Regions from separate parts of the Tenacibaculum litopenaei genome, predicted to be linked through region 3. Evidence: riboswitches for the same ligand, from Rfam matches in the RefSeq annotation. Region 3 holds a riboswitch; each other region holds the start of a gene.
The links. Region 3 has a riboswitch for cobalamin ahead of ACKTS5_RS14720 ((2Fe-2S) ferredoxin domain-containing protein). Riboswitches for the same ligand answer to the same signal wherever they lie in the genome.
Positions count from the first base shown of each region.

Region 1: another riboswitch for cobalamin. It lies ahead of ACKTS5_RS15105 (TonB-dependent siderophore receptor); the one in region 3 lies ahead of ACKTS5_RS14720 ((2Fe-2S) ferredoxin domain-containing protein).
Region 2: another riboswitch for cobalamin. It lies ahead of ACKTS5_RS07325 (TonB-dependent receptor plug domain-containing protein); the one in region 3 lies ahead of ACKTS5_RS14720 ((2Fe-2S) ferredoxin domain-containing protein).

Region 1 is NZ_CAZEQT010000007.1:107,156-110,434, reverse strand. Features, by position in the region: gene ACKTS5_RS15105 (TonB-dependent siderophore receptor) at 1-1,288, opposite strand, end outside; cobalamin riboswitch at 1,381-1,568, opposite strand; gene ACKTS5_RS15100 (GNAT family N-acetyltransferase) at 1,675-2,193, shown strand; gene ACKTS5_RS15095 (hypothetical protein) at 2,204-2,857, shown strand; gene ACKTS5_RS15090 (ABC transporter ATP-binding protein) at 3,042-3,279, shown strand, end outside.
Region 2 is NZ_CAZEQT010000005.1:14,916-18,194, reverse strand. Features, by position in the region: gene ACKTS5_RS07325 (TonB-dependent receptor plug domain-containing protein) at 1-1,841, opposite strand, end outside; cobalamin riboswitch at 1,923-2,119, opposite strand; gene ACKTS5_RS07320 (bifunctional adenosylcobinamide kinase/adenosylcobinamide-phosphate guanylyltransferase) at 2,277-2,780, shown strand; gene cobT (nicotinate-nucleotide--dimethylbenzimidazole phosphoribosyltransferase) at 2,786-3,279, shown strand, end outside.
Region 3 is NZ_CAZEQT010000007.1:6,193-9,471, forward strand. Features, by position in the region: gene cbiB (adenosylcobinamide-phosphate synthase CbiB) at 1-888, shown strand, start outside; gene ACKTS5_RS14715 (AAA family ATPase) at 885-1,418, shown strand; cobalamin riboswitch at 1,476-1,660, shown strand; gene ACKTS5_RS14720 ((2Fe-2S) ferredoxin domain-containing protein) at 1,847-2,686, shown strand; gene ACKTS5_RS14725 (Rossmann-fold NAD(P)-binding domain-containing protein) at 2,667-3,279, shown strand, end outside.

The sequences.
Region 1 (3,279 bases), 100 kb from region 3:
TACCCGTTGTGGCTTGAAAACTATAATCGAGCTGATTTTGTAATGTTTTTGTTTGATGATTAAAATAGAAAGGAAAATCTCTTTTAATAGCGTCTTTAGTAGCGTTTAATACTAAGAATTCTGTAGAGAGGTAATCAATATCGTCACTTGCATAGGACAAAAGGTTGGTAAGTTTTGATGTTTCAGAAAACTCATGCGTGTATTTTAATTGAGCGTCGTAGCGTTTGTGTTTGAGATAATCCTGCGGATCGTTATAACGTGTTTTTGGATCCAAGCCAGGTACTAGTGAACCGTCGTCGTCCATCGGAATTCCCGTATCAGTGTCGTATTGGTCGTCATTGACTTGTAAGTAAAAATCCAAACGATCTTTAGAGCTCGGAGTATAGGTCAAAGCAAAAGATCCGTTGTTGGTAGCCACGCCGTAGTCTCGCCACCCTTGGCTTCTGGTCAAGCCAAAGTCTGTTCGGTATCGGAGTTCAGGAGAAATGGAACCTCCAAAACCAGCACTCATGGTATAACTTTTATAGCTACCATAGCTAATAGTAAAGTTACCAGTATCGTGAAGGGTTGGTTTTTTTCGAACGATGTTGATAATTCCTCCTAGCGCTGAGTGTCCGTATAGTACACTTGCAGGGCCCTTTAAAACTTCGATACGAGCAACGTTGGCAAGGTTAGTACTTGGAGCACTTGTCGATATATTATGACGCTCATCACGCACTCCGTCTAGCAATAAAACAAAATTGTTAAATCCGCGAATTCGGAAGGTTTGAAAACCGCCGTAACGATTAATAGGTCGAACTCCAGTGGCACTTTTTACCGCCGTTCCTAAATCGTCCACTCCGCGTTGAAGGAGCAATCGTTGATCGACGCTGTTGGTAGTAACGGGAGCATCGATATCTTTAATAGGAAGTTTTCCTACAGCCAGAACAGCAGGCTTCATTAATTGTTTCCTAGCGTCGATTTGCACCTCGTCCAAAGCGATGACTTCTTTTTGTAGAAAAAGAATAAATGGCTCAGAACTTGACAATGACGCAATGTTCTTTACTACGGTTTCATAGCCGATTTTTGAAAATTGAACAGTTTTAGTTTTAGTAGGTACTTGAAGCTGAAAATGGCCATTGGCATCGGTATGGGTACCTTTGCGTACATTTTTAAAGGCTACAGTGACATTGGAAATGGTTTTTCCGGTTTTCAGGTCTTTTACGGTTCCTGAAATTGTAGTGTATGATTGCGCATTGGCAACAATAGCCAACAGCATAAATACACTGCATAATACAAATTTTTTCATCTGCTGAAAAATGAGTTTTAAGCAGGTAATGTGCAGAAAATACTACGATGAGTAGTTGCATATTTTCTAACCCTTTACCCGAGAGTTACTAATAAAATTATGAATTGTTGGCAGGTCTCCTGACTCGGTTCCGAACAATCGCCTTCCCACTAATGTTAGCAGTGACTTAATTGATTGCTCGTTGTAAATAAACCTCACAGTTGCGGGAACAGTTTTGGATTTTCACCAAATTCCCTTTTAATTTTTACCAGCGTAAAAAACCAAAAATCGGGCGTAAAAGTAAGGATTTCACAGAAATGACCAAGTTGTGTGTAATTTTAATTAGGAGAAAAGTAAGTACAGGCTTGAAGGCTTTGAATATGAGAGATTTTTTTTAAGTTTACCTGATGAGTAACTTAGAACCTATAGAATTTGAATTTCATCCTGCAGACGAGGAAGCTCTGGATGAGGTACTTGCACTGTTTAAAGAAACAGCATTGAAAATTCAAGCTAAAAATGTGGACCATTGGCAGTATTGGATTCATCCTCCTATTGAAAAAATTGCCTGGGTCAAAGAAGGCTTGTCTCGAGGAGAGTACTATTTTATCCGAGATCTCCATGAGAAAACCATCGGTATGGTTAGAATCATGGAAAAAGATGAATACTATTGGGGATTGCGAGATGACCAAGCATTTTACGTACATTCTTTGGTAATCAAAGAAGCCTATAACGGTCGTGGACTGGGGGCTTTAGTATTGCAAAAAATTGCAATAAAAGCTCGAGCAAAAGACTGCGAGTTTTTGCGTCTTGATGCCGTAGCCACTAATGTGAAACTGTGTCGTTTTTACGAAAGTTTAGGATTTGTAAAAGTCGGTGTAAAGAAAGTCCCTTTATCGTCGAATAATTTATACCAATTACCATTGTAAAAAGTATCCTATGATAAGTGAATTAAATAAAAAGTTGACTGAAAAATTAAGACGTGATCTTATTGAAATGGAGCATCGCGTAGCTGGATTGACGAGTTCCTATCAACCTATACAAAAAGCATTGTCTCTCTACAATGAGTACGACCTGGAAACCTATAAACGAGAAGTCGAAAGTGATTTGTTGCGAGCCATTCCATATTGGAAAACCATGCAGTTGCAAGATGCTACTACCTACGATGCCATTTTATTTGAGTATAGCGATCAGGAGCTACCACCATTCGAAAGTTTTTCGTTCGGCCTTTATAATATGAGAGATTATAAATTAACTATTGACCCTCACTATTATGAGTATGCAGAATTTGGTAAATGGAATGTCGGATACGGTGTGTCTTTAGATCCTTTTGCGGTATGTGCTCCATTCCATGTTGAGGCCGTGGAAGAAGAAGATGTATATGATAAAATGCATTATGAAGATGAAAATTCAGGAGTGAAAGAATTGAATTTATGGGCTGATGCAGCTGTGAAAAAAATACTAAATGAGGTATTCGCTGCTGCTGATGCACAGGGATTGTTTGATGATTTGCAACTGAGAAAAGGAGGTGCATTTATGTATAATGTGCACGATGTAGGAAGTGTTCAAGATCCTTTCTATCTAAAACAATAGGGTTCAATATTACCACGCGTTTTTTAAAACATAAGAAAGGAATAAATTCAGGATACTGTTGAAGCTGTGCTTGGCGTACTTTTGAAATAGCTTACTAAATTTATTTGTTAAATTGAAAGCAACCTATATGCATTAATAGCTTTCTTTATTATATTTGCCACACTGTTGCAATAATTGAATTTCAATGATACAAATAAAACAAGTAAGTAAGTCGTTTAAAGGGCATACTGCAGTAAACAATTTGAATTTACAAATTGAGCAAGGTGAAATTCTCGGACTGTTAGGAGCTAACGGAGCTGGGAAATCAACGACGATCAATATGTTATTGGGGTTTTTACAACCTGATACCGGAAGTATCACGGTACAAAATTTAGATACGGTAAAAGATACTGCCAAGGTGAGGAAACTCATAGGATATATAC
Region 2 (3,279 bases), on a different contig from region 3:
TTGTTTAACAATGAATAATTCGCTGTAAAGTCAAGTAAATTATAACTGTCAATGGTTACCGTTTCACCACGTGGTCCAAAAGATCCGTACTTATCAAATACTGTACGATCACCAATGTGCTTATACACAAAGGCAAAAGCTGCATTTTTAATAGGCGTTAACTCAACTCCTGCCACAACTTTGTGTTTCGGAATATAATTGTTAGCTCCTTCATTATCATCTTTATTCGTATAGGTATAATTTGCCGTCAATTTAACATACTCGAGAGGTTTCGCCTCTGAAAGTACTTCTACCCCATTGGTTTTTACAGTTCCATTAGAGTTTGCATACACTCCCCAAGGAGCAGCTGACAAACTTTGGAATACTATCGCATCGTTCACCTTACGGTTAAAGAATACGGCATTCAACTTGTAATTTTTATAATAAGACTCAAATCCAGCTTCAAAAGTAGCACTGGTTTCCGGGTTTAAAGTAAGTGCTCCGTATTGTGAAAATAACTGGTAAGTACTCGGTGCAATAAAGGCCGTTCCGTACGACGCTAACAACTTCACTCCGTAATCATTAGTATTCATTACATTGTATGATACGTTTCCGTCATAAACAAAATGATTCCCGTAATTACTGTGAATATTAAGACGTCCTCCTGCGTTCACATTCAATCCAAAATCACTGATATAAACCATAGATACGTACGGATCTGAAGTAGTAAAGTTTGCTACGTCCTTATTAATTTGGGCAAAAGGCGTATTGGTTTCGTTCTTGTGCTCTTGGAAATTGAAACCAGTAATCACTTGGAATTTGTTATCCATAAAAGCATATTTGTTTACCACGTCAATGTTTACCGCAGTTCCTTCATACATACTTTCGTTAATCGATTTAGAAAAGCTACTGTACTGCTTTAAATCACGTGTTATTTTATTAAAAGACGCCAACACGTACACTTCTCCATTTTCATAACTAAACTTCGGTTTTACACCGTAGCGAACTTGAGAAAATGCCCAAGTATTTCTCGCTTCATCTCTGTAGGCACCTGCATCAAATTCCGAATCAAACTCATCGTAGTTAAGAAATAATCCTAAATCGAGATTCTCCGTAAAATCATAGCCTAATTTTACCAAGGCATTTTTGCTGTAAAAAGAATCATCTTCAAAAACTTGATCCGTTTTGCTCTTAGCAGCTGACAATCCTTCAACTCCAGTTAAATCAAAATAGGCCAAGTACTTCAAATTCCCAAGCGTTCCGTTGATACTAACGTTTTGATTTTTATTATTTGGACGGGCACTAAACGACTTGCTATCGTTGTACGTACCGATACTCGCTTCATAGGTAGCGCGGATCGCTTGTTTTGACGATTTCTTTAATATGATATTAATTACCCCTGTTGCAGCTCCTGTTCCATACAAAGTAGAAGCAGCTCCTTTTAAAACTTCAATTTTTTCAATCTGGTTTAACGACAACAGACGCAAATCATAGCTCTGATTGATCCCCGATGCATCAGATACCGGAATACCGTCTATCAACACCAACACCTGTCTACTTCTTCCTCCACGGATATAAGTTCCTATTTGACGTCCTCTATTCGAGTTTGCACCATTAATTTCAATTCCTGGTAAATTGTTTAATAACTGAACTACTGTGTTTCCAGCGTTTTGTTGAATTTCCTTTTGAGAGATGGTATAGATCACCTTACCCGTGTGCTCTTTTTTCAAATCAAACTTGGTTGCCGTTACCACAACTTCGTCCAACTCTTCATTTTTCGTTTGCTCATTTTCCTGAGCGTACAAACTTCCCCCTACCATTGATAGTGCCAAGGCACCAACAAAAAATAATTGTTTTCTCATTAGTAAATGTTACTTTAATTTTTAAATATTCAGGAAAAAAATCAGCGCAGTAAACCGCCCCCAAACTTTTATCCCGAAAGTTCGAATTCTTGAAAATTGGCAGGTCTCCTGGCTTGCGTCTTATTATCTACCTTCCCATAAATACAGTGGTAATCTTGAATGATAATAAGCGGTTTAGCTTACAGTTGCGGGAACAGCTTCGGATTTACACCGAATTCCCTTTTAATTTTCCTCGCCCGTTGGGCAACAAAGGAAAAACCAAAATTCGGGGCAAATGTATAGCATTCTTTTAATTACTGAATCATATATTACCGTTTTTTTATCAATATTTTAATTTTTCATTTCTTTTCGTGCTACTTTCTAACGAATTCGTGATAAAAAGTCTTTTTTGCTATCAAAATCTTTCTAATCTTTGTATTTCAAAATTTATCTTCTATGATTTACTACATCTCTGGAGGAGAACGTTCCGGAAAAAGCTCTTACGCAGAGCGACTTGCAGAGTCCTTGTCATCAGCACCAATTTACTTAGCCACCTCTCGTATTTGGGATGCTAATTTTAAAAAGCGCGTACAACGACATATCGATGATCGCGGAGAGCAGTGGAGCACCGTTGAAGAAGAAAAAAAACTCAGTACAGTCATCGCTGCAGGACAAACCGTGGTAATTGACTGTGTAACGCTTTGGCTCACGAATTACTTTACAGATACAGAAAGTGACGTACAGAAGAGCTTACAACTCGCTAAAGAAGAATTCGGCAAACTGCAGCAAATCGACGGTAATATCATTATCATTTCTAATGAAATTGGCATGGGACTGCACGCAACGAGTTCTATTGGAAGAAAGTTTGTAGAACTTCAAGGCTGGATGAATCAATATATTGCACAACGTGCAGACAAAGCGACCTTTATGGTTTCTGGACTCCCTTTACACTTAAAATAAACAACATGTTTACGATAGCACCATTACCGACAACCTTAATACCTGAACTTCAACAGGCCATCGACACCAAAACAAAACCTTTAGGAGCCCTTGGCACTCTCGAAAAAATAGCCTTGCAAATAGGCCAAATACAAGAAACTTGTACTCCTGAAATAGTTGCCCCTACCATCGTTGTTTTTGCGGGTGACCACGGAATCGCAACTACCAATAAAGTAAGCCCATACCCACAGGAAGTTACCCAACAAATGGTGCTTAACTTTTTACACGGTGGGGCAGCAATCAATGTTTTTTGCCAACAAAACCAGTTGGATTTGCGCATCGTTGATGCTGGCGTAAATGCCGATTTTGAGGCACAGGCAAACCTTATACAGGCCAAAATTGCGAAAGGTACTCGCGATTATAGCCAAGGCCCAGCCATGAGCATGGAACAATTAGAAAACGCCATGAATCAAGGAGCTGCCATCGTCGATACACTGTATCAGAACGGAACCAATGTCAT
Region 3 (3,279 bases):
GACCTTCTTCTGGGTGATCCGCGAATGTTACCACACCCTATTCGACTCTTTGGAAATGCGATTTCCCTAGGTACTCGATTATTAAACCATGGAACTCATCGATTTTTAAAAGGACTTTTGCTAACTGCTCTCCTTTGCGCTGCTACTTTTCTCTTTTTTTGGTTTCTCATGCAATGGACTGCTCAATACCTCTATGTATCACTGAGCATCGGAAGTATTTTTTTGTTCTACGCACTGGCGAATAAAAGTCTGCTTGAAGAAGGCAATGCCGTATTTACTGCTCTCGAAAAAGGCATCGAAGAGGGACGCTCAAGACTGTCATGGATTGTAGGTCGAGATACCCGATCACTAGATACTCAACAAATTACCAAAGCGGTATTTGAAACTGTTTCTGAAAATCTCAGTGACGGTGTAATTGCCCCTTTGTTTTACTATGCTATTTTGGGAATTCCCGGTGCAATGCTCTACAAAATGATTAACACCTTAGACTCCATGATTGGATACAAAAATGACCGTTATTTTTATTTTGGGAAGTTTGCTGCCAAGCTAGATGATGTTTTTAATTTTATTCCTGCCCGATTGACGGCAGCGCTCATGTTACTCGTCAGTGGAAAGTTACATAAGCTCCCTACAGTCATGAGGCAAGCAAAAAATCACACAAGCCCGAATGCGGGATATCCGGAAGCAGCATTAGCTATTATTTTGGATTGTCAGTTTGGGGGACCGAATGTTTACCATGGAAAACTGGTAAACAAACCCTATATAGGGACTAACTCACGTCAAGTACTCCCCACTGAATTCAAAGCCGTATCCAAGATCAACCAACGAAGTACTTTTTGTTTTGTAGTTCTTATCGCTATTTTACAATACCTTTATTACACACTATGAATCGAATTATCATAACAGGAGGTCCGGGTTCTGGAAAAACTAGCTTGTTGAAAGCTCTCAGAAACAAAGGTATGCAATGCTTTGATGAAATTGCTCGTGCGGTTATTGAGGAACAGCAAGCTAAGAAAGGTCAAAAAACCCCTTGGCAAGATGTTACCGGATTTACGGAGCTCGTCTATGAGAACACTTTAGCTAAATTTGATGAACCCATTTCAAATTTTGCTTTTGTAGACCGTGGATTACCAGATAACATCGCCTACTTAAAACATTATGGAGGCCTTATCAGTACCCAATGGAAAACTTTTAATTACTTCGATTTTTACTATCCGACTGTCTTTTTACTACCTGCATGGGAGGCGATCTACGAGCAAGATCCACAACGACTACAATCGTACACAGAAGCCCAGGCCCTGCATAAAGAGTTAGTAAAGACCTACAAAGACTTGGGGTTTGAAATTATTCAACTTCAAAAAACAACTGTAAGCAAACGCGTTACTGCCGTGATTCAATATACAAACCACCTTCATTAGGAATGATTCCTTCTGTTTCTCGACATCATCACATTGATTTAAAATAATATCATTTATATTCGCAGGTAACAAATTGGTTTTTTAGCACACTAAAAATTAAAAGGGAATTTGGTGCAAACCCAAAGCTGTTCCCGCAACTGTAAGCTCTCACCAATTTTTGTACGACAACCACTGTAATTCGTTATGGGAAGGTGTACAAAATAGAGCGAAGCCAGGAGACCTGCCTCTTTGTGTATATTTATTAACTCTCGGGTAAAGAGTTCGAAAATAGTTACATATTTTCTTCCCTTACCTGCTATTATCAACACAATTATGACAAATTCAATGATTTTAAGCAGGGTATGGTCTGGAATACTGTTCCAAAAGACCTACTCTTCGGCATTTCTGCTTTTTTCTTGTAACACTACAAACTATTCAAAACGCTAGGTATGGGAAAAGACTTATCAAAAGTAACCACCACCTTTCAGTTTTGTGATGGCGGATCGTGCAGGAAGGCACATAGTGAATTGAGTGTTAGAGAAGCTAGAGCCCATTTGAGAAATGCCGACTTATGGCACAGCACTCATACCATAAAAACTCGTTGTAACGGTCGTTGTGAAGATGCTCCTACGCTCATAGTTCAGCCTGGAAATTTTTGGTACAAACAACTAGACCAACAAAAAGTAATTGAAATAGTAGAGGCCCACACTACTGCGCAATCACCAGTAGAGGCCTATTTATTATTTAAAGAAGGCGGTGAAAGCGTTTTATCCGACCGAGAGCGCAAGGTTACTCCTGTGGTATTTAAACCCAAAGTTCATGAGGAATACGGGACTGTACTCGTTGCCAGAGCCTCAGCCTCTGACCAGTTTTTATATCCCGTACTAAAAACCATGTTTGAAAAGTTTCCAAACTTCGAACTGCTCCACCCTATCCAAAACACGCGAATTACCACTGAGCATCAGGTAAAATACACAGATGCTTTTGACCTTATGATTAAGGGACCTGAAGCGGAACTCGCTATAGCCATCGGTCCAATTACCAAAGCTATGGAGAAAGAGGTAGCCCCAGAAATTCTAAGTCGAAAAGTAGGTGTTTCTGAGGTATACTGGTTCGATAATCATGAGCGCTATCAAGGGGCTATACATTTAAAAAACAGAAAAGGAAAACCGATTGTGAATTTTTTAATTCCAAAAGAAAATCAAGACCTTTGGACTTATCTAATGACAATATATTTAGAAATGACTATTAACTCACCTAGAATTGCCGATGAAGTTACCACAAATTAGTATAGTTGGATCAGGTTGGCTCGGTGGTGCTTTAGCTACCGTACTAGCAGAAGACTATACTATTCATATTTCAACTACGAGCGTCTCTAAAGTGGAAACGCTAAAAGCTCAAGGATTTACTCCTTTTGTTTTTTCCTTAGGATCGACGAATACTCATGAGATTCCATCTTTTTTGGAAGGCAGTGATATTATCATTATCAACTTTCCACCGAAGCGACGTATCGATGCTATTGAAACCGTCTACCCACAGCAGGTATCGGCTTTACTCCCCTTTATAAAAGAACATCAAAAGGTTCTCTTTATCAGCTCAACCTCTGTGTATCAAAACACCAATGATTGGGTTACGGAGTCTTTACCCCTTCATCCTGAAAAAGCATCTGGCTTAGCGGTGCGAGGTGCAGAGCAAGCTCTTCAAGAGGCTTTACAAGAACGATTAACCATCCTTAGATTTTCGGGGTTGATTGGGTACGATCGTTTGCCAGGACGATTTTTGGCTAACAAAAAAGAGCTCAGAAATGGAAAATCACCCGTCAATGTCATACATCGCGATGACTGTATTGGACTCATTCAACGCATCATTGAAACAAAAAGTT